Regions from separate parts of the Buttiauxella noackiae genome, predicted to be linked through region 2. Evidence: predicted binding sites of a transcription regulator. Region 2 holds the regulator's gene; each other region holds the start of a gene.
What was found. The regulator PurR, encoded in region 2, represses purine synthesis genes. The targets are predictions, from matches to a motif close to CANGCAAACGTTTGCNTG.
Positions count from the first base shown of each region.

Region 1: the regulator PurR is predicted to act here: its motif matches at 2,735-2,752, upstream of gltB (glutamate synthase large subunit).
Region 3: the regulator PurR is predicted to act here: its motif matches at 2,098-2,115, upstream of gcvT (glycine cleavage system aminomethyltransferase GcvT).
Region 4: the regulator PurR is predicted to act here: its motif matches at 2,581-2,598, upstream of glyA (serine hydroxymethyltransferase).

Region 1 is NZ_JPRU01000002.1:1,549,715-1,555,563, forward strand. It holds gene arcB (aerobic respiration two-component sensor histidine kinase ArcB) at 1-1,120, opposite strand, end outside; gene mnmL (tRNA modification radical SAM protein MnmL/YtqA) at 1,171-2,103, opposite strand; gene gltB (glutamate synthase large subunit) at 2,784-5,849, shown strand, end outside.
Region 2 is NZ_JPRU01000001.1:331,902-337,750, reverse strand. It holds gene IX31_RS01470 (C40 family peptidase) at 185-1,033, shown strand; gene sodB (superoxide dismutase [Fe]) at 1,232-1,813, shown strand; gene cydH (cytochrome bd-I oxidase subunit CydH) at 1,866-1,955, opposite strand; gene purR (HTH-type transcriptional repressor PurR) at 2,251-3,276, shown strand; gene punR (DNA-binding transcriptional activator PunR) at 3,345-4,256, opposite strand; gene punC (purine nucleoside transporter PunC) at 4,372-5,565, shown strand.
Region 3 is NZ_JPRU01000002.1:343,327-349,175, forward strand. It holds gene gcvP (aminomethyl-transferring glycine dehydrogenase) at 1-276, opposite strand, end outside; gene gcvH (glycine cleavage system protein GcvH) at 500-889, opposite strand; gene gcvT (glycine cleavage system aminomethyltransferase GcvT) at 912-2,009, opposite strand; gene ubiI (FAD-dependent 2-octaprenylphenol hydroxylase) at 2,431-3,633, opposite strand; gene ubiH (2-octaprenyl-6-methoxyphenyl hydroxylase) at 3,646-4,824, opposite strand; gene pepP (Xaa-Pro aminopeptidase) at 4,821-5,849, opposite strand, start outside.
Region 4 is NZ_JPRU01000002.1:1,275,710-1,281,558, reverse strand. It holds gene glrR (two-component system response regulator GlrR) at 1-675, shown strand, start outside; gene glnB (nitrogen regulatory protein P-II) at 748-1,086, shown strand; gene hmpA (NO-inducible flavohemoprotein) at 1,181-2,371, opposite strand; gene glyA (serine hydroxymethyltransferase) at 2,718-3,971, shown strand; gene IX31_RS14320 (ROK family protein) at 4,092-5,288, opposite strand; gene IX31_RS14315 (DUF5107 domain-containing protein) at 5,404-5,849, shown strand, end outside.

The sequences.
Region 1 (5,849 bases), on a different contig from region 2:
GTGCCTGCAAGCCCGAAAGATTTTCCAGATCAGCAAGGAAACTGGTGAAATCAATCGGTTGGTTATCAAGCTGAACCTTACGGCGCTCGAGTTTATCCATATCAATGATATCGTTGAAAATATTTCCAAGAGTAATCGCCGAAACATGAATGGTCTTGAGATAATTTGTTTGTTCAGGATTCAGCTCGGTATCAAGCAGGATACGGCTTAAACCGACTATACCGTTCAATGGTGTACGTAGTTCGTGGCTGATAGTAGAAATGAAGGTAGTTTTGTCTCGGCTGGCGCGCTCAAGCGCATCCTGATAACGCTTACGCTCGGTAATATCGCGACCAAAGCCCATCAAACCATGGCGCTTACCGACGCGGTCGTAATAAGGCACTTTACGAATTTCAAAGCAGGCTTTACGCCCATCAGGGTAATCCAGCCATTGTTCGTAGGTGAGGGAAACATTATGACGGAATACTTTCTCGTCGGTTTCAATAACCTTCTGCGCCGCCTCTGGCGAGTAGACATCTTCTGGTTTCAGGCTGATCAGTTGCTTTTCACTTTTACCCGTCAGTAGTTCCATGGCGCGGTTACAGCCGGAAAACTCTTTGTCTTCGTTACGATAAAAAACAAGGTCAGGAGATGCATCGAGGAATGAGCGTAAGAACGACGATTGCTGTTCGAGCTGTAGCTGCGTCTCTTCGCGCTCCTGCATCTCGACTTTAAGCTGCTCCAGCATCGTCTGGCGTTCATCTTCAGCTTTAACGCGATCGGCGATTTCCTGGTTCAATTGAGCAATATTGTCTTTGAGCTGCACATTGAGTTTTAAATCTCTTTCGCGCATCTCCTCGAGTTTTTGCACAAGCTTTGAAAGCCGCTGGCGCGACTCCTCGAGTTGCTCAACCACCACAGAAAGGAAATAGACGGCCCAAGGGGTAATTAACAGGCCGAAAAAGATGGAGCGGACAACATCAATACTTTCAACCTGGCCGCGTAATAACATCGTCACGGCCATTTGCACCATGATAGCCAACACCACCAGGGCTGAGGCCAATAACAAAGAGAAGCGCACTAATCCGAGCTTCACCATCAAATCAACGTAATATTGCGCCAGTAACCGGATTTGCTTCATGGAACGTTTCCCTCGTCATCAATCAGCTAAATATACCGCACGCTTAGGGATTACAACAGAATTGCCGGGCTCCATGGAGTACCTATCGCCGAACCTTGTGTGCCATGTTCAGTCAGATATTTATCGATAGCCCCCATCCCGGCCCAACGATTCTCACACCACAATGGTGCCAGTAGGGTTGGCCGCCGCGCGTTGGCAGAAATTCGGTGGAATACGACATCAAGCGGCGTGTAGCGAATCATCTCCCCAGCAATTGTCGCATACTCTTCTAATTCAATAGCCTGCAAGCGCCCCGCCAGCCAGCTTTTGGCCATCGTGCTACCGCTAACGACATGCAACGGGTGGAGTTTGATGCCGTCCACGCCTGTCTCAACGACTTTTTCCAGCGTTTCCATGGAGTGTGACTTCGTTTCGCCAGGCAAGCCGACAATAAGATGACTGCAAACTTTCAACCCACGTGCTCGTGCTCGACGTGTGGTTTCCTGATAACAGGCAAAATCATGCCCACGATTAATACGATGCAATGTTTTGTCATGAGCCGTCTGCAAACCTAACTCCAGCCAAACTTCGTAGCCTTTATCGTGATATTCACTTAACAGATCCAGCACACTGTCTGGCACACAATCTGGGCGCGTCCCAACGCATAATCCAACGATGCTAGCCTGACTCACCGCTTGCTGATACATCGAACGCAACACCTGCACTTCCGCCCATGTACTGGTGTAAGCCTGGAAATAAGCGAGATAGTGCTGCGCGCGGTTCACTAACTGTGATTGGCGCGCGAGTTGATCGGCGATGGAGTGACTTTGTTGGGTTTCATCAGCAAAAGAGGCAACATTGCAAAAAGTACACCCCCCACGCCCGATGGTGCCGTCACGGTTTGGGCAACTGAAACCGCCATGTAGCACGAGTTTATGGACCTTATGGCCATAACGTCGCTGAAGATCGCCACCAAACATATTGACTAATTTTTGTAACTGCATAATCTGATGGGCCGCCCTGTAAAAGGGACGTAGCCTGCCATTATCTGCCCAATTTAGCGATGACCTGGATCAATCGCTTTGGCGCAGCTTTACCTATTGCATAACAATGCAAAATTAGTGCAAGTTTACGCACACAAAAGATGATTACTTTTCCTTATACTGACCTCCTATTTTTAAAGAATATGTGACCTTGCGAAAAACAGTGTCATACAACACGCCAGCGCGCATTTATAGCACAAGATCCTGCCAACTTAGACATTGCCAGCACGGTCTGGAATTTTGCAGCCCGCCAGATAGTGAGAGAGATCACAATACCCAAGCGATTCCCCTGCCGCTTAAATACGATAAAAATGATAATAAAATGTTTATATTCATGATGTTAAATACCATTTAGCACATAATCGTATAAATAAGAATGCCATTTGACCTGTGTGCGCTTTCCCGATAACTTGGAAATCCGCTGGAAGCTTTCTGGGTGGGTTCTGTGCCCATCATATTTATGCAGTAATTTAGATTCCCTCTAAAGCAAGTCCTCAACACTTGTGAAACCGGATGCGTTAGACATCAAGAGGGCGACACACGCGGTAAGCGTAGATTCGCAAACCCCGTCGCCATGCCCTTGCTGCGTCTGGACGCAAACGGTATCGGGAATCACGTAGAGCCTGGGGAGGTTCACTGATATGTTGTACGATAAATCCCTTGAGAAGGATAACTGTGGTTTCGGCCTGATCGCCCACATAGAAGGCGAACCTAGCCACAAGGTAGTGCGTACTGCTATTCACGCACTGGCCCGAATGCAGCACCGTGGAGCAATCCTCGCCGATGGTAAAACCGGTGATGGTTGTGGCCTGCTGTTGCAAAAACCTGACCGTTTCTTCCGAATCGTTGCGGAAGAACGTGGTTGGCGTTTGGCAAAAAATTATGCGGTAGGCATGATTTTCTTAAACAAAGACGACGCGCTGGCAAGTGCAAGCCGCCGCATCGTTGAAGAAGAGTTGCAAAACGAGACCTTGTCGATTGTAGGATGGCGCGAAGTGCCAACCAATGAAGACGTACTCGGTGAAATCGCCCTCTCCTCGAAACCTCGCATCGAACAAATTTTTGTTAATGCTCCGGCTGGCTGGCGCCCACGTGATATGGAACGTCGCCTGTTTATCGCCCGTCGCCGCATTGAGAAACGCATCCAGGATAAAGACTTTTACGTTTGTAGTCTCTCCAACCTGGTTAACATCTATAAAGGTCTGTGTATGCCGGCAGACTTGCCGCGCTTTTACCTGGACCTCGCGGACTTGCGCCTGGAATCAGCTATTTGCCTGTTCCACCAGCGTTTCTCCACCAACACCGTGCCACGCTGGCCGCTGGCTCAGCCATTCCGCTACCTGGCGCACAACGGTGAAATCAACACCATTACCGGTAACCGCCAGTGGGCTCGCGCTCGTACCTACAAGTTCCAGACTCCGTTGATCCCGGACTTGCATGATGCAGCGCCATTCGTGAACGAAACCGGTTCTGACTCAAGCTCCATGGATAACATGCTCGAGCTGCTGTTAGCTGGCGGGATGGATATTGTTCGCGCCATGCGTTTGCTGGTTCCACCAGCCTGGCAGAACAACCCGAACATGGACCCAGAGCTGCGCGCCTTCTTCGACTTTAACTCCATGCATATGGAGCCATGGGATGGTCCAGCAGGAATCGTGATGTCCGACGGGCGTTACGCTGCCTGTAACCTCGACCGTAACGGTCTGCGCCCGGCGCGCTACGTCATCACTAAAGATAAGCTGATCACTTGTGCTTCTGAAGTTGGGATCTGGGATTACCAGCCTGACGAAGTCATCGAGAAAGGACGTGTCGGCCCTGGCGAGCTGATGGTTATCGATACGCGTATTGGCCGAATTTTGCATTCCGCTGAAACCGATGCCGATTTGAAGAGCCGCCACCCGTATAAAGAGTGGATGGAAAACAACGTCCGTCGCCTGGTGCCGTTTGAAGATTTACCAGACGAAGAAGTTGGCTCCCGTGAAATGGATGACGATACCCTCGCAAGCTTCCAGAAACAGTTTAACTACAGCGTAGAAGAGCTGGATTCTGTGATTCGTGTGCTGGGTGAAAATGGCCAGGAAGCGGTCGGTTCAATGGGTGACGATACCCCGTTTGCCGTGCTCTCCAGCCAGCCACGCATCATTTACGATTACTTCCGCCAGCAATTTGCGCAGGTAACTAACCCGCCAATCGACCCGCTGCGTGAAGCGCACGTAATGTCTCTAGCAACCAGCATTGGCCGTGAAATGAACGTCTTCTGTGAAGCAGAAGGCCAGGCGCACCGCCTGAGCTTCAAATCGCCAATTTTGCTGTGGTCTGATTTCCAGCAGCTCACTTCACTTGAAGAGCAGCACTACCGTGCCGATACGCTGGACATCACCTACGATGCCTCCGCTCAGTCGCTGCACGAAACTGTAAATGCTCTGTGCGACGAAGCGGAACGTATGGTTCGCAACGGCACAGTGCTGTTGGTGCTGTCTGACCGTAACATTGCGAAAGATCGCCTTCCGGTTCCGGCTCCAATGGCGGTTGGTGCGATACAGACTCGACTGGTCGAGAAAAATCTGCGTTGCGATGCGAACATTATTGTCGAAACAGCAAGTGCGCGTGACCCACACCACTTCGCAGTTCTGCTCGGTTTTGGTGCGACGGCAATCTATCCATACCTCGCTTACGAAACTCTGGCGAAGCTGGTCGACAACAGTGCTATCGAAAAACCGTACCGTGAAGTGATGCAGAATTACCGCAACGGCATCAACAAGGGTCTGTACAAGATCATGTCCAAAATGGGCATCTCGACTATTGCCTCTTACCGTTGCTCGAAACTGTTTGAAGCAGTTGGCCTGCATAAAGAAGTTTCTGAGCTGTGCTTCCAGGGCGTTGTCAGCCGTATTGGTGGTGCAGGATTTAACGACTTCCAACAAGACTTGTTGAACCTGTCTAAGCGCGCATGGCTCGCTCGCAAGCCGCTAGACCAGGGTGGGCAATTGAAATACGTTCATGGTGGCGAATATCACGCTTACAACCCTGACGTGGTTCAGACGCTGCAAAAAGCCGTCAACAGTGGCGAATACAAAGATTATCTAGAGTACGCGAAGCTTGTAAACGAGCGTCCAGTGGCAACATTGCGCGATATGCTTGCTCTGAACCCGCAAGATGAAACAGTCAAGATTGAAGATGTTGAGCCTGCCACTGAGCTGTATAAACGTTTCGATACTGCTGCGATGTCTATCGGTGCATTAAGCCCGGAAGCACACGAATCGCTGGCAGAAGCGATGAACAGCATCGGTGGGAACTCCAATTCTGGTGAAGGTGGCGAAGACCCTGCACGTTACGGCACCAATAAAGTGTCCCGTATCAAACAGGTGGCTTCCGGCCGTTTCGGCGTGACACCAGCTTACCTGGTGAACGCTGATGTTATCCAGATTAAAGTTGCTCAGGGCGCGAAACCTGGTGAAGGCGGTCAGTTGCCAGGTGATAAGGTCACGCCATATATCGCAAAACTGCGTTATTCCGTACCTGGTGTGACGCTGATTTCACCACCACCGCACCACGATATTTACTCTATCGAAGATTTGGCGCAGCTGATTTTCGACCTGAAACAGGTCAATCCTAAAGCGATGATCTCCGTCAAACTGGTTTCCGAACCAGGTGTTGGCACCATCGCAACGGGTGTGGCAAAAGCTTATGCCGATCTGATTACTATC
Region 2 (5,849 bases):
ATAAATAGCCTTACAACCATTAGTTTGGTTATTTTTTTTGCGTCCGGTAACGAAACAGCAAGACGAATAGTAAAAGGTTATTAACTTTATCGTACTTAATAGATTAGAATCGGCGGGTTTCGCAAAATCATACACGGGCATGATGGTTTTTCTCATGCATTCATTTTAACCAGGGGATTGTCGAGTGGCGCGGATAACAAAAATTTCTATCACGCTCTGTGCTCTGCTATTTACCTTGCCGTATACACCATTGACGCAGGCGTCTGAGCACGCTCGTCCCGTGGTGGCGTCCAAAGCGCACGTTGTGAAAAATACAACGAAGAGCACAGAAAAGAGCAGTAAGAGTAAAACCACCACCGCCAGCAAAAAAAGCACCACCTCAGCTAAAACGGCCAGCAAGAAAAAAGAAACAACTGCCGCAAAAAGTAAAACCGCCAAAAATGCCAGCAGCGCTAAAACAAAGAATCTTGCAAAAAACTCCCGCAATAAAACTTCTAAGCTCGCAAAAGCCCAGCCTGTTACTTTCACCGAAAAATGCAGCAAGCCGCGTAAAGGCCATAAAGCGCATTGTGTAAAAGTGAAATCAGAACAGCCAACGACGATTGCAGCGGCGCATAAAGTCCGTGTGCAAAAAGCACAAAAAACGGCAATGAACAAATTGATGGGCCAGATCGGTAAGCCGTATCGTTGGGGTGGCACCTCACCAGTTACCGGTTTCGATTGCAGTGGTCTGGTTTACTACGCATACAAAGACTTAGTGAAGTTCCGTATTCCTCGTACCGCTAATGAGATGTATCACCTGCGTGATGCCTCATCTGTAGATCGTGGAGAGCTGGAAACGGGTGATTTGGTGTTCTTCCGTACTCAGGGTCGTGGTACTGCTGATCACGTTGGTGTATACGTCGGCAATGGTAAATTCATTCAGTCACCACGTACCGGTCAGGACATCCAGATCACCTCTTTGAGCGAAGATTACTGGCAACGTCACTATGTCGGCGCAAAACGCGTTATGACACCTAAAACCATTCGTTAAATCTGCTACCTGCCCTTCCCTGGGCAGGTAAGTTCCCTCTTTTGCTTATCCTTTCAATTTGTTACCCTAAACCCGCACTAAAAGTGTTTATTTAACAATAGATACCCAAAGTAATTCGAGTTGCATCGCAGCGGCAAGAGAATGAATAAAGCCAACAAAGATGTAGCTCGAAGTATCACGGGTAATAAGGAGTCAGCAATGTCGTTCGAACTACCTGCACTACCATATGCAAAAGATGCTTTAGCACCGCATATCTCCGCCGAAACTCTGGAATACCATTACGGTAAACACCATCAAACTTATGTCACTAACCTGAACAATCTGGTTAAGGGCACCGCGTTTGAAGGTAAAACTCTCGAAGAGATCGTTCGGACTTCCGAAGGTGGCGTGTTTAACAACGCAGCTCAGGTCTGGAACCATACCTTCTACTGGAATTGCCTGGCACCAAATGCTGGCGGTGAACCAACTGGAGAGCTTCTGGAAGCCATTAATAAGTCATTTGGTAGCTTTGCTGAGTTTAAACAGCAATTCACTGATGCGGCTATCAAAAACTTTGGCGCTGGCTGGACCTGGCTTGTCAAACAAGAAGATGGTGCTTTGGCGATCGTCTCTACCTCAAACGCGGGTACACCACTGACAACAGCAGCAACGCCGTTATTGACTGTGGATGTGTGGGAACATGCGTACTACATCGACTACCGCAATGCTCGTGCTGGTTACCTTGAGCATTTCTGGGCGTTGGTGAACTGGGAGTTTGTTGCGAAGAACCTGGCAGCATAAAACCTAAAAGATATGGGCCGCGATTGCGGCCCATTTTAATCAGAGCGATGTATCAATGCAGTACGGCGGTTAGCGCGCCACACACAATCAGTGCCAAAACAACAACCGTGGTCATGATTGAAAATTTCAGATCGGTACTCATTAGCAAACTCCTTTTATTACCTTACAATCGGTGTGTCGGATTGATTTTCCCACAATCAGACATAAAAATCCCCCTCGTTTTAACCTGATATCGCTTTTCCCTCTTTCACTTTTCTCCAGGATAGGCCAAAATCCCACGCTAATTTATTGCGTACCATCTATTCAACGCCCTCCTTCCGTTTTATGTCGCAATCCCGGCATACCTGCAACCTTAACGTTGCCTCAGGAGTTAGCGTACGCAATCGTTTAACACATTGGTTATCAGGGGTTTACGATATGGCCCGGAGTGAAATTTAATGGCGACAATCAAGGACGTAGCGAAGCTCGCAAACGTTTCCACTACAACCGTATCACATGTGATCAACAAAACCCGTTTTGTGGCGGAAGAGACACGTAATGCGGTATGGGCTGCGATTAAACAATTGCACTATTCACCTAGCGCCGTCGCGCGTAGCTTGAAAGTTAATCACACCAAAACGATTGGTTTGCTAGCCACTTCCAGCGAAGCACCCTATTTTGCCGAGATAATTGAAGCTGTCGAAAATAGCTGCTTTGAAAAAGGCTATACCCTGATTCTGGGTAATGCGCATAACAACTTCGAAAAACAGCGCGCCTATTTGTCCATGATGGCGCAAAAACGCGTTGATGGCCTATTGGTGATGTGTTCTGAATACCCGGAATCATTACTGACTATGCTTGAAGAATATCGTCACATCCCAATGGTTGTGATGGACTGGGGTGAAGCCCGCGCAGATTTTACCGACTCCGTTGTCGATAATGCTTTCCACGGTGGCTACCTGGCAGGACGTTATTTGATTGAGCGTGGCCACCGTGAGATTGGTGCAATTCCCGGTCAAATGGAACGTAATACCGGTGGTGGCCGCCATGCAGGGTTTATGAAGGCACTTGAAGAAGCGGGTATCTCTATTCCTGACAACTGGATTGTTCAAGGTGACTTTGAACCTGAGTCAGGCTACCGCGCCATGCAGCAGATAATCGGTCAGTCTCATCGCCCAACTGCAGTATTCTGCGGCGGTGACATTATGGCGATGGGCGCAATTTGTGCTGCTGATGAGATGGGTTTACGCGTGCCGCAGGATATTTCCATTATCGGTTACGACAACGTGCGTAACGCGCGTTATTTCTCACCGGCATTGACCACTATTCACCAGCCGAAGGATTCGTTGGGTGAAACAGCATTCAATATGCTGCTGGATAGAATCGTCAATAAACGCGAAGAGTCGCAGTCGATTGAAGTCCATCCACGTCTGATTGAACGCCGTTCAGTGGCAGATGGTCCATTCCGCGATTATCGTCGCTAAGTTAAGTCGGATGACGCTATGCTTATCCGACCTATGAAATGCAGTTGTCGGGTGGATTACCACCCGATTTATAATGGCTCCTGCAACCACTCCTGATTCATCGTCTCGCTATCCCCTAAATACTCCAGCAGCCAGGCCAGGGCTGGCGAAGCGTCATTTTGCCGCCATGTCAGGCAACATGCTGCATCCGGGAATGGGTTATCGAGTGTCAGCTGACTCCACTGCCCAGAAGCCAACCACGGCCTTGCTATGTGCAATGGCACCATGCCGATACATAACCCCGCGCTAAGACAATCAGAGCCTGATTCCCAGTCCGGAACCACAACTCGACGCTGGTTATCCAAAAGCCAGGTAATACGCTTCGGTAGCGAACGGGAAGTATCTTCGAGTACTAACGACGGCCAGGCCCGTAGATCATCATCACTTAAAGTTCCGCCCTGTCGTGCCAGCGGATGGTTTGATGACACCACACAGCGCCAGCTCAGCGCCCCCATATCGCGAAAAGCATAGCGCCCCCCGACAGGAATGGCTTGTGTCGCGCCAATCGCGACTTCAACTCGTCCGTCAGCTAGCGCATCCCACACGCCATTAAACACCTCCTGAAAAATACGCAGTTCGATATCAGGAAAGTGGCGATAAAAATCCAACACCAACTGCCGCGTTCGTTCGGGCTTAACGATATTATCGACGGCTATCGCCAGATGGCCGCGCCATCCATTTGCGATCTGTTGGCACTGTTGCCGTGTCGTCATCATTTTTTTGATAACAGAGCGGCCTTCTTTCAAAAAAAAGATGCCTGCGGGGGTTAATTCTACATCCCGATGACGACGTTCGAATAACGGAACGGCTAACCAGTCTTCCAACTGCCGTACCGTATAGCTGATAGCTGACGGAACGCGGTGTAACTCTTGTGCTGCACCGCTGAAGCTACCATTGCGCGCTACCGCATCTATCACTTCCAGCGAATATTCTGACCACATTTCTCTGCTCACAAATTTTTTGAACGCAACCTACAAATATTAGCGTTTCACAAGCGTATTTGCACTCCGTACACTCACGCGGCAATCAACCTGCACGATAAAACAAGAGAACATTATGCAACCATCAAAAGGATTTCTTATCTGGCTGGCTGGATTAAGTGTGTTGGGCTTCCTCGCCACAGACATGTATCTGCCTGCTTTCGCTGCCATTCAGCAAGATTTACAGACCGATGCCTCCGCCGTCAGTGCGAGTCTGAGCCTGTTCCTTGCCGGCTTTGCGCTTGCCCAGTTAATGTGGGGGCCGTTATCTGACCATTTCGGACGTAAACCAATTTTGTTAGCAGGCCTGAGCCTGTTCGCCGTCGGTTGTATTGGTATGTTGTGGGTAGAAAGTGCCACTGCTCTGCTGGTGCTGCGCTTCGTTCAGGCCGTTGGTGTATGTTCTGCCGCGGTAAGCTGGCAGGCGCTGGTGACCGATTACTACCCGGCAAACCGTGCAAATCGTATTTTCGCAACGATTATGCCGCTGGTTGGCCTGTCTCCTGCGCTGGCTCCGCTTCTGGGTAGTTGGATTTTGACCCACTTTGACTGGCAGGCTATTTTCGCCACGCTGTTTGCCATCACACTGGTGCTGATGATCCCAACTTTGCGTCTGAAACCACGTACCCAGCACCACCCGCAAACAGAAGACAATAAAGTCAGCTTTATGTCGTTACTTCGCTCGCGTGTATATAGCGGCAACGTATTGATTTACGCAGCCTGCTCAGCCAGCTTCTTTGCCTGGCTAACCGGATCTCCGTTTATTCTGAACGATATGGGTTACAGCCCGGCGGCGATCGGCCTGAGCTACGTACCACAAACTATCGCCTTCCTGATTGGTGGATACGGCTGCCGTAGTGCTCTGCAAAAATGGCAAGGCAAGCAAATGCTGCCCTGGCTGTTGGCTCTGTATACTCTGAGTATTTTCGGCACGTGGGCGGTCGCTGTTAGCGGTCATGCCACCCTGACTGCTCTGCTGATTCCATTCTGTGTGATGGCCATTGCCAACGGCGCTATTTACCCAATTGTTGTCGCTTCCGCCTTGTTGCCTTTCCCACAAGCCACGGGAAAAGCCGCAGCGCTGCAAAACACGCTGCAATTAGGGCTATGTTTCTTCGCAAGCCTGATGGTTTCCTGGCTTGTGGCAACACCGCTGCTGACCACCACCAGTGTCATGCTAGCCACAATTGTGCTGGCCATACTGGGCTATTTGTTTCAGCGCCGCAAAAATGCCGAAGTCTGGCAAACGGCTGAATCCGATGCACATTAAGATTAAAATAACTCAGCATTAATGTAGTTAGCTTGCTAAGAATATGTGATTGAATCACCGCTTAAGCGAGCCTATACTCATAAACGGCTCAACAAATAACACCATAATAATCACATTAAAACGGGAGCCTCTTGGCTCCCGTTTTTGTTTTAGAGGTTTTTTTTGGGGCTCCCGGTCCCCTTTCTCTGTTCTACGTCGGATATCAGGCACACGGAATTTTCCGTGACATTTCTCACATGCCCAAAATAGCGTCTACGCTGTTTTAAGGTTCCTCTCACATTGGT
Region 3 (5,849 bases), on a different contig from region 2:
CACCGCGGTGTAACCCATGCCGATGTACGTTTTAAAACGCTTGTTACGGCTGGCAATGGTCTTTAATTCCGCCAGGGCCGCGAATTCGGTTGCAGCCTCACCCACCTGCGGTGGCTCGGCAAGCTGGATATCAGCCGGAACGATCGAAGCGATCAGCTCGTTTAACGAACGAGCGCCCACCGTCTCCAGCATTTCGTGTTGCTGCTGTGCGTTTGGTCCAATGTGACGGTCGATAAACGCTTCGTGATTTTCAAGCTGACGTAAAGACTGGGTCATGAGCGGTGATTCCTGAAACATGTGGGGCTTTAGCGGTGGATGGCACTATGTTTATCCACCCTACAAACCGGGCTGGTACAGCTCACCCGACTAATTTCAATTCCTAAAATCATTTGTGTTGCTGGTAGGCGGTAAGCGAAAACATCGCCAGGTGCGTACATAAGTACGTGACTGAGGTGTTTGAGCGACGCCAACACCCCAGCAACACGAAGGATGAGGGAATTTATTCGTCTTCTAACAGAGCTTCGTACGCAGTTGCGTCCAGCAGACCGTCCAGTTCAGACTCGTCGCTAGCTTTGATTTTGAAGATCCAACCCGCGGCGTACGGCTCGCTGTTGATCAATTCTGGCGCATCGCTCAGTTCGGTATTCACGGCAATGATTTCACCGCTGATTGGTGCATAGATATCGGAAGCTGCTTTCACAGACTCGGCAACAGCACAGTCATCGCCCGTGCTTACAGTTGCACCAACATCTGGCAGGTCAACAAACACCATATCGCCCAGCAGCTCTTGCGCGTGCTCGGTGATACCAACGGTGTAAGTACCATCAGCTTCTTTACGCAGCCACTCATGCTCTTTGCTGTATTTCAATTCGTTAGGCACATTGCTCATTGTTTTTCTCCTGATTTCAAATTCACTGCGCGACAGCTTTACCGCCGCGAACAAAAATTGGTTTGGTTACTTTGACCGGCATTTCTCGGTTGCGGATTTGAACAATGGCAGTTTCGCCAATGCCCGCAGGAACACGTGCCAGAGCAATGCTGTAACCTAACGTCGGCGAGAAGGTCCCGCTGGTAATCACGCCTTCACGGATGTTGCCTGATTCATCAGTAAAACGAACAGGCAGTTCATTACGTAATACGCCTTTTTCGGTCATGATCAAGCCAACGAGCTGGTCGGTGCCTTTCTCACGCTGGCTCTCCAGGGCTTCACGACCAATAAAATCACGGTCTTCAGGCTGCCAGGCGATAGTCCATCCCATATTCGCGGCTAATGGAGAAACACTCTCATCCATTTCCTGGCTATACAGGTTCATACCGGATTCCAGACGCAGCGTGTCACGCGCGCCAAGGCCGCAAGGTTTCACGCCAATCTCAACCAGCTGCGCCCAAAACTCGGCAGCTTTTTCATTTGGCATGGCAATTTCATAGCCCGCCTCACCGGTATAACCGGTGGTCGCAATAAACAGGTCACCCGCCTGAACACCGAAGAATGGCTTCATACCAGCCACTGCTTTGCGTTGTTCTTCAGTAAACAATTGCGCGGCTTTAGCCTGAGCATTTGGACCCTGAACAGCAATCAGCGACAAGTCATCACGCACGGTGACTTCAACGGCGAACGGTTCAGCGTGTTGATTAATCCAGGCCAGATCTTTTTCGCGGGTGGCGGAGTTCACCACCAGGCGGAAGAAGTCTTCGGTCTGGAAATAGATAATCAGGTCATCGATAACACCACCGGAGGCGTTGAGCATGGCGGTGTAGAGGGCTTTACCCGGTTGGGTCAATTTCGCTACGTCGTTTGCAACGAGATAACGCAGGAATTCGCGGGTGCGGCTGCCTTTCAGATCAACGATAGTCATGTGGGAGACATCAAACATTCCGGCATCGTTGCGCACTGCATGGTGCTCATCAATCTGCGAGCCATAGTGCAATGGCATCATCCAGCCATGGAAGTCCACCATGCGCGCACCGCAGAGATTGTGCTGTTCAAACAAAGGGGTCTTTTGAGTCATTTTTTCCTCTTTAACCATCTGGTTGAAAAGCGCATTTCGCTTTTCTTTTCTTCAGACGAAACCCAGCACCGCCATCGATCCCGAGGGCGACGCAAACGTTACCTTTTGTCTGAAGTTACCACTGAATGAGGGAGTAAACCATAAGGCTAAAATCGTTATAGCATTAGCTTATGACCAAAACAGAAGACGCAGCATGCAGAGTATTCGACTGAAAAAATGCGAAACACCGCGCATAAATAAGAAGTGTTTGAGTCATAATTTAGCGTTAGCTAACATTTACGACCATTTCAGAAACAAATTCACTACATCGCTAAAAACGTGGGATGAGAAAAAGTAATCCGAAATAACAGGTGAGATTAGAATTTTTCAAATGAGGGGGGCGTTTCCCTTTCCGATAAACAAAAAGGGAATTGTGACGTAGTTATCTTAACCAGGCCGGAAGATCGTGTAAGCCCATCGCCTGCTTTACAAGTTGCGGTTTCACACCCGGTAACGTATCCGCTAGTTTCAGGCCAATATCGCGCAGCAGTTTCTTCGCCGGGTTGCTTCCAGCAAACAGATCGCGGAAACCCTGCATACTGGCAAGCATCATCGCCGCACTATGTTTACGGCTACGCTCGTAGCGACGCAGATACAAATACTGCCCGATGTCTTTGCCCTGGCGATGCAAACGACGCACTTCATCAATCAGTTCAGCGGCATCCATAAACCCAAGATTCACACCCTGCCCGGCTAACGGATGAATGGTGTGTGCCGCATCGCCAACCAGCGCCAGGCGGTGAGCCGCAAAATTGCGGGCGTAACGGCCTGTCAGTGGGAATACCTGGCGTTCGCTTTCAACACTGCACAAACCAAGGCGCATATTGAATGCGACGGACAGCGTCTGGTTAAATTCTTCATCGCTTACCTGTTGCATACGTTCAGCTTCCAGCGGCGGCAATGACCAGACAATCGAACATAAATGCGGGTCACTTAATGGTAAGAAGGCCAAAATCCCTTCACCATGAAACACCTGACGAGCCACTGCTTCATGTGGTTCAGCGGTACAGATGGTGGCAACCAGTGCATGATGGCGATAATCCCAAAAAGTCAGCGGAATATCGGCCTGATTGCGTAGCCAGGAGTTCGCACCATCTGCGCCGACCACCAAACGCGCAGTCAGCATTGCACCATCTTTCAAGGTAATAAACGCTTCGTTTTCACCCCATGCGACCTGTTGCAATTCGGCTGGAGCCATCAGAGTCACGTCGCTGCACTGCTCGGCACGCTGCCACAAGGCATGATGGATTACCGAATTTTCGATAATGTGCCCAAGATGGCTGAAACCAAAGGATTTATCATCAAAAGCGATATGCCCGAAGCTGTCTTGATCCCACACTTCCATGCCGTGATAGCAACTGGCGCGTTGAGCGATAATTTTCGGCCATACGCCCAGGTGAGCCAGCAGTTTTTCGCTGGCGGCATTGATGGCAGAGACACGTAATGCCGGTGCAGATTCAGGGGCTAGTGGTTGCGGGAGGTGGTTATCCAGCACAGCGACTCGCAAACCACTGCCTTGTAGACCACAGGCAACTGCCAGCCCAACCATTCCACCACCAACAATCGCCACATCAACGCTTTGCAAATTGACTCTCCTTTAACGCGCAACCCAACCGAGGGTGCGCTGTGCCAACACATCACGTGCCGGGGTAAAATGTTCCATCGCCATTAGTCCAAGATTGCGCCCCACCACCAGCGGAGCCCAACGGTTGGCGAACAGTTGAACTAAGCCATCCGTCACGCCAATGGTGGCGATTTTATCTTCACTGCGACGTTGCTGGTAGCCAGCCAAAACGGCATAGCTGCCAACATCCTGAGATGCTTCGTGCGCAACAGCCAGATTTTCAGCAAGCGACATGACATCCCGCAAGCCAAGGTTAAATCCCTGTCCGGCAATCGGATGCAAGGTTTGCGCGGCATTTCCCACCAACGCAACGCGGTGTAATACCGACTGCGAAGCCGTAGTCAACGACAGAGGGTATTGCACTCTCGCACCAGCATGGGTAATTCGCCCAAGTCGCCAGCCAAATGCACGCTGTAATTCGTTGCAGAAACGCTCGTCGCTCCACTGCGATATTTCAGCCTGAGCGTCCAGCGGATGGCACCAGACTAACGAGCAGCGCCCATCAGACATCGGCAACATCGCTAGCGGGCCATGCTCGGTAAAACGTTCGAATGCGCGCCCGTTATGAGGCTCAGAGGTGGTGATATTGGCGATCACCGCCACCTGTTGATAATCCTGTTGCTGCCAGGTCATGCCGCACTGCGCGGCAAGCGGTGAACGCGAACCATCGGCAGCCACTAGCAACTGGCCTTCGATTAGCTCGCCGTTATCAAGCTCGACGCTGACTTTATCCGTTTCACGCGTAAACGACGAAACACGCTGCGGGCAATGTACAGTCACACCCGGCGTTTTACGCAGCAGAGCAAACAGGCGTATCCCAACGTCGTGCAGTTCCACCACCTGGCCCAGCGCGGAAATTTGATAATCCTGCGCTTCCAGCGTGACAAAACCCGCATGGCCGCGATCGCTGACATGCACGGTGGTAATTGCCGTCGCGCAGTCTTTAATAGCAGGCCACACACCAATGCGTGTTAATTGCTGGCAAGTCCCTTGCGCAATGGCGATAGCGCGAGCATCAAAACCGGGGTGCGTCGCAGATTCAGGATCTACTGCTTCAATCAAATGGACCGGCAATTTTCCGTAGGTCAAATGCGATATCGCAAGTGCCAGGGTCGCGCCCGCCATACCGCCACCGACAATAATCACGCTCATGACTGACGTGCCGCCGCCATTAAGGCTTCAATATCATCCGCGGATTTCACCACGCTGGCGGTCAGGTTTTCGTTACCGTCGGCGGTGATAAGAATATCGTCTTCAATACGAATACCAATGCCACGGTACTCGGCGGGCACATCTGCATCTGGCCCAATGTATAAACCAGGTTCAACGGTGATAACCATTCCCGGCTCAAGCACCCGAGAGCGATCCTGACCATAAGCGCCAACGTCATGTACATCCAGCCCCAGCCAATGGCTCAAGCCGTGCATAAAGAACGGGCGATGGGCGTTGTCAGCAATCAGTTGATCAACCTCACCTTTGAGAATGCCGAGCTTCACCAGTCCATTAACCATAATGCGCACCACTTGCGTGGTAACTTCCTGCATCGAGGTGCCTGGACGATAGAGTTGTAGAGCAGTTTCAAGGGATTCGAGGACGATGTCGTAAATCGCACGCTGCGGCGCGCTGAATTTACCGTTCACCGGGAAGGTGCGGGTAATGTCACCGGCATAACCTTTGTATTCACAACCTGCGTCGATTAACACCAAATCACCATCACGCATCTGGCTTTCGTTTTCGGTGTAATGAAGAATACAGCCGTTTTCACCGCTACCCACAATGGTATTGTAAGAGGGGAAACGCGCGCCATGACGATTAAATTCGTGATGGATTTCACCTTCAAGCTGGTATTCAAACATGCCCGGCTGGCACTTTTCCATCGCACGGGTATGTGCAAGCGCAGTGATTTCCCCGGCGCGGCGCATAGCGACAATTTCTTCTTCCGATTTAAACAGGCGCTGTTCGTGAACCCAGGGGCGCCAGTCGGTCAGTGTCATCGGTGCGCTGAGATTCTGACGAGATCCATGGCGCAGTTTATCCAGTGCGGCAAACACAATGTTATCGGCATAAGCGTATTCGCCCTGCGCGTGATAAACCACATCAAGCCCGTTGAGCAATTGATGCAGTTGCTGGCCGATTTCGGAGAACGCCAGCGCACGATCAACACCCAGCTTTTCAGG
Region 4 (5,849 bases), on a different contig from region 2:
GAAGGGCTGTTCCAGGCCGCAGAAGGCGGAACGTTATTCCTTGATGAAATTGGCGATATGCCGATTCCTTTGCAGGTCAAATTATTGCGCGTGTTGCAAGAGCGTAAAGTGCGTCCGCTAGGCAGTAACCGCGATCTCGATATCGACGTGCGTATTCTTTCCGCCACCCACCGTGATTTACCCAAAGCGATGGAGCGCGGCGAGTTCCGCGAAGATCTGTTTTACCGCCTCAATGTGGTGAGCCTGAAGATCCCGGCTCTGCATGAACGGGCAGAAGATGTGCCTTTGTTGGCGAATCATTTATTACGCCAGTCAGCCGATCGCCATAAGCCATTTGTTCGCAGCTTTTCCACCGATGCAATGAAACGCCTGATGGCGGCAAGTTGGCCGGGCAATGTGCGCCAGTTGGTTAACGTGATTGAACAGTGCGTAGCTTTGACATCAGCTCCCGTTATCAGCGAAGCGCTGGTCCAGCAGGCTCTCGAGGGTGAGAATACTGCGCTGCCGACTTTCGTTGAAGCACGCAACCAGTTCGAGCTGAACTATCTGCGCAAATTGCTGCAAATGACCAAAGGTAATGTCACCCAGGCCGCGCGCGTAGCGGGGCGTAACCGTACTGAATTCTACAAATTACTCTCAAGGCATGAACTCGATGCCAATGACTTTAAAGAGTAGTTTGTGGTAATTTGAAACCACGATTACTGTAACCAGGCAGCACACTAGAGTTGTGCGGGAACCGGAAATACCATGAAAAAAATTGATGCGATTATTAAACCGTTCAAACTGGATGACGTGCGCGAAGCGCTGGCAGAAGTTGGTATCACCGGCATGACGGTAACTGAAGTTAAAGGTTTTGGTCGTCAGAAAGGGCACACCGAATTGTACCGTGGTGCTGAGTACATGGTGGATTTCCTGCCAAAAGTAAAAATTGAAATTGTCGTCACCGACGACATCGTTGATACCTGCGTGGATACCATTATCCGCACTGCGCAAACTGGTAAAATCGGCGATGGTAAAATCTTTGTCTTTGACGTAGCGCGTGTGGTGCGTATTCGTACCGGCGAAGAAGACGACGCGGCGATTTAAGTGTGTTTAATGTCGGATGTCGTTTTTGCTCATCCGACTTATGAACACTGAAGTAGGGTGGATGAGCGAAAGCGACATCCACCGTGTTTTTTGATCACATCACTTTATGCGGGCCAAAGCATTCGTAATTAATTCGCTCCTGCCCAACGCCTAGCTTCACTAACTGCTCCGCCGCAAAACGCATAAAGCTCACCGGCCCACACAGATAAAACTGCATCTCTGGCGCACTGATTTTGCTTTCCAGAGCCAGTAAATCCATCAAACCTTCGCTATCAAATTTCGCCTGTGTACGGCAGCTTTCACCTGGATTGCGGTACCATACGTGGCGCTCAAAGCGTGGCAGCTGTTCCCCCAGGTGATTCACTTCATCCGCAAATGCATGCACGTCACTATGTTCTGCCGCATGGAACCAGTTCACCTGTGCGTAATGGGCATTTTTCGCCAGCGTATCGAGCATTGCCAGCATCGGCGTTTGGCCAACACCTGCTGAAATCAACGTAACCGGCGTTTGCGCGTTCACTTCCATAAAGAAATCACCGGCAGGCGCAGCCAGATGCACTTCATCGCCCACTTGTGCGTGGTTGTGTAACCAGCTTGAAACCTGGCCCAAATCTTCGCGTTTAACCGCAATGCGATAAGTTTTGCCATCAGGCTTGCGGGTCAGTGAGTACTGGCGAATTTCCTGATGCGGGAAGCCTTCAGGTTTCAGCCACACGCCAATGTATTGGCCTGGCTGATAATCAGCGACTGGTTTACCGTCAACCGGAGCAAATTCAAAACTGGTGATGAGTGCGCTCTGCGGCTCTTTTGCCACAATACGGAAAGCGCGTGTCCCTTCCCAGCCGCCATTTTTCGCCGCGTTATCCTGGTAAATTTCTGCCTCACGGTTGATAAACACGCCCGCCAGAACGCCGTACGCTTTGCCCCACGCATCCAGCACTTCCTGGCCTGGGCTGAACATTTCATCAAGCGTCGCTAACAGATGGCCACCGACAATGTCGTACTGATCAGGTTTAATCTGGAAACTGGTGTGCTTCTGCGCGATTTTCTCAACCGCAGGCAACAGCACTTCCAGATTTTCGATATTGGTGGCGTATGCGCAGATAGCGTTGAACAGCGCTTCACGTTGATCGCCGTTGCGCTGGTTGCTCATATTGAAAATCTCTTTCAGCTCAGGATTATGGCTGAACATGCGATCGTAAAAGTGTGCGGTAAGTTTCGGGCCGGTTGCTGCAAGCAGGGGAATGGTGGATTTCACAACGGCGATGGTTTGTGCATCAAGCATGAGATAGCTCCATTTTTAACGTTTAAAGTTAATGTTGTATTTTAAATGCATCTTATTAAATAATCAGAATAAAAAAAAGCACTACTGTGTAAATGGATACTGACTGAGTCGATTCGGCTCACATAACGTGAAATTTCTGCATGTTGATGATGAATTAATATCCGTTGAAACAGCTTGCCACTTTTCCCTTCAAACCCTTGCGGGACGCCAAGCCAATCGTTTGCGTAAAAACCTATGTCAAGACCTATCACACGATAACGTTTCGGTTTACACTGTTGCCCGTTGTATTTATTGCGGCCGTAAAGCTGTGCAAATATTTGCTGTTAGCTGAGTGAAGGAGAAGCGAATGTTAAAACGTGAAATGAACATTGCCGATTATGATGCCGATTTATGGCAGGCTATGGAGCAAGAAAAAGTACGTCAGGAAGAGCACATTGAACTGATCGCCTCCGAAAACTACACCAGCCCGCGCGTGATGCAGGCGCAGGGTTCTCAGTTAACCAACAAGTACGCTGAAGGTTATCCAGGCAAACGTTACTACGGCGGTTGCGAATATGTTGACGTGGTTGAGCAACTGGCTATCGACCGTGCAAAAGAGCTGTTTGGCGCTGATTATGCTAACGTGCAGCCGCACTCCGGTTCCCAGGCTAACTTCGCGGTATACACCACGCTGCTGGAACCAGGCGACACCGTTCTGGGTATGAACCTGGCACACGGCGGCCACCTGACTCACGGCTCCCCGGTAAACTTCTCCGGTAAGCTGTACAACATCGTTCCTTACGGTATCGATGAATCTGGTCATATCGACTATGCAGATCTGGAAAAACAAGCTAAAGCTCATAAGCCGAAAATGATCATCGGCGGCTTCTCTGCTTATTCCGGCGTGGTTGACTGGGCGAAAATGCGTGAAATCGCAGACATGGTTGATGCGAAACTGTTCGTGGACATGGCGCACGTTGCGGGCCTGATTGCCGCGGGCGTTTACCCGAACCCTGTTCCACACGCTCACGTTGTTACTACTACTACACACAAAACGCTGGCTGGCCCGCGCGGTGGTTTAATTCTCGCAAAAGGCGGCAGCGAAGAGCTGTATAAGAAACTGAACTCCGCTGTATTCCCAGGCGCGCAGGGTGGCCCACTGATGCACGTTATCGCGGGCAAAGCTGTTGCACTGAAAGAAGCAATGGAACCTGAGTTCAAAACTTATCAGCAACAAGTTGCTAAGAATGCAAAAGCAATGGTTTCTGTGTTCCTGGACCGCGGTTACAAAGTGGTTTCTGGCGGTACTGACAACCATCTGTTCCTGCTGGATCTGGTTGATAAAAACCTGACGGGTAAAGAAGCTGATGCAGCCCTCGGTCGCGCAAACATCACCGTGAACAAAAACAGCGTGCCAAACGATCCGAAGAGCCCGTTTGTGACTTCTGGTATTCGTATCGGTACGCCAGCGGTAACTCGTCGTGGCTTCAACGAAGCTGATGTTCGTGAACTGGCTGGCTGGATGTGTGATGTGCTTGATAGCATCAACGACGAAGCGGTCATTGAACGCACTAAGCAAAAAGTGTTGGATATTTGCGCGCGCTTACCTGTTTACGCGTAATACCCGTCATCCTTCATGCTGTAGGGGGCTCACTTACCGCCTACCCGCAACTCGAATGCTTACGAGTATAAAGTCTGACTCAACCCCGGCTTGCCGGGGTTTTTTTATGCCTGCACGTTATTACATCTCGTTTAACGCAACTTCTGCGTACAGATACCCAATCCCCATGACCTGCTGTGGCCTGCTTAATTGTCCAAAACTAATCTGCGTGGCGTTCATCTTCAGTGAGTCGCCGTGATCAAATGGATTAAATCCAATCTGCTTGTCGATAGTTGCAAGCCAGCTTTCACCAAATGCACAGCTTCTGCCATAAAACAAAATCTGATTGATATTCAGGATATTGAGGAAATTGTACAGACTTAACCCAATGGCGTTTGCGGCACTTTCGACCCAACGGCACACCTGTTCATCGCCTTCGTGCCAGGCAGCAATAAGCTGTGCTGAGGTTATCGATTCAGGGTCGAGCTTAGGCGTTCCTGGCTGTGATTTTAACCATATGCGTGCCTGCTTTTTTAACGCGCTCAACGAAGCTACTGTTTCCAGGCAACCATAGCGCCCGCAGTCACAAGCCATGCCGTCTGGGTTCACAATGGTATGGCCGATTTGCCCACTGCCATATAAACTGCCGCGATAAATCTGCCCGTTGATTACAAACGATGAACCAATCCCGTAATCGACATTTATCACGCAGAAATCCTGGCGATTTGCTGGATTCTGCCATTTTTCTGCCAGTGCTAGCATCACGCAGTCGTTATCGACTCTTACCGTTACACCAAGCTTTTCCTCGAGCAGATATTTAATTTCCACCGGCTCACGCCACGGAGCCTGCGGCATGGTTTGCGAAACGCCTGTTACAGGATCGACTTGGCCATGAATAGCTAAAGCGAGATTGATGACTTTTTTCGGCCAGATTTTGCGTTGGTTACGCCAGATGTTCTCAATAGTGGCCAGTAATGCCTGCGGTGTGGTGGCGTTCACATGGATGTGTACAAATTCCCCTTGCGGTGAAAGCTGTGCATCGCACAGTTGGCTTTCAATACTGGTGGGCGAGACATTCATGCATAGAATGAAATCGCCATCAGGTGGAATTTGATAACTGCCGCTGTTAATGCCTCGGTTACTGAGATTTTCACTGGAATGGCTCAATTTCCCATCGCTCACCAGCTCCTCAAGGATCTTACTCACCGCTGGAATGGACAGCCCGGTGTACTGCGCAAACTGTGATTTGCTTAGGCGCTTATGCTGCCAAACCAGTTTCATAATCGTCTGGCGATTGAGTTGGCGCACGCGTTGATTATTCAGCCCTGAATCATGCATTTCACTAAACTCCGTTAACTTTATTGTGTGAGCATTAAGCGCTCTAAGCCGTAATGAGTTCTCTACACTGCAAACATAACGTATTTCACTGTTGTTTGTTTACTGGAGAAGCGAAATGTACGGAGCCGTTAGCGTCTGGCAAGAGACGATTGCTTTACCCACCTGGACTACCGGTGCGGAAGATCCGAATCCGATGTTTCTGGAAAACCGTGTCTATCAGGGGTCTTCCGGTGCGGTTTATCCTTACGGAGTTATCGACACACTTACTGGTATTCGCGAGATGCGTGATTACAACGCGGTGTGGATTGAGAACGATTTTATCCGCGTAATGTTATTGCCTGAGTTGGGTGGCCGAATTCATCGTGCGTACGACAAAGTGATGGAGCGTGACTTTGTTTACTACAACGAAGTGGTGAAACCTGCTTTGGTTGGATTGGTTGGGCCGTGGATTTCCGGTGGTATCGAATTTAACTGGCCGCAGCATCATCGGCCAACCACCTTCATGCCGGTGGATGTGACTTTCCAGAAACATGACAACGGCGCGCAAACCGTATGGCTCGG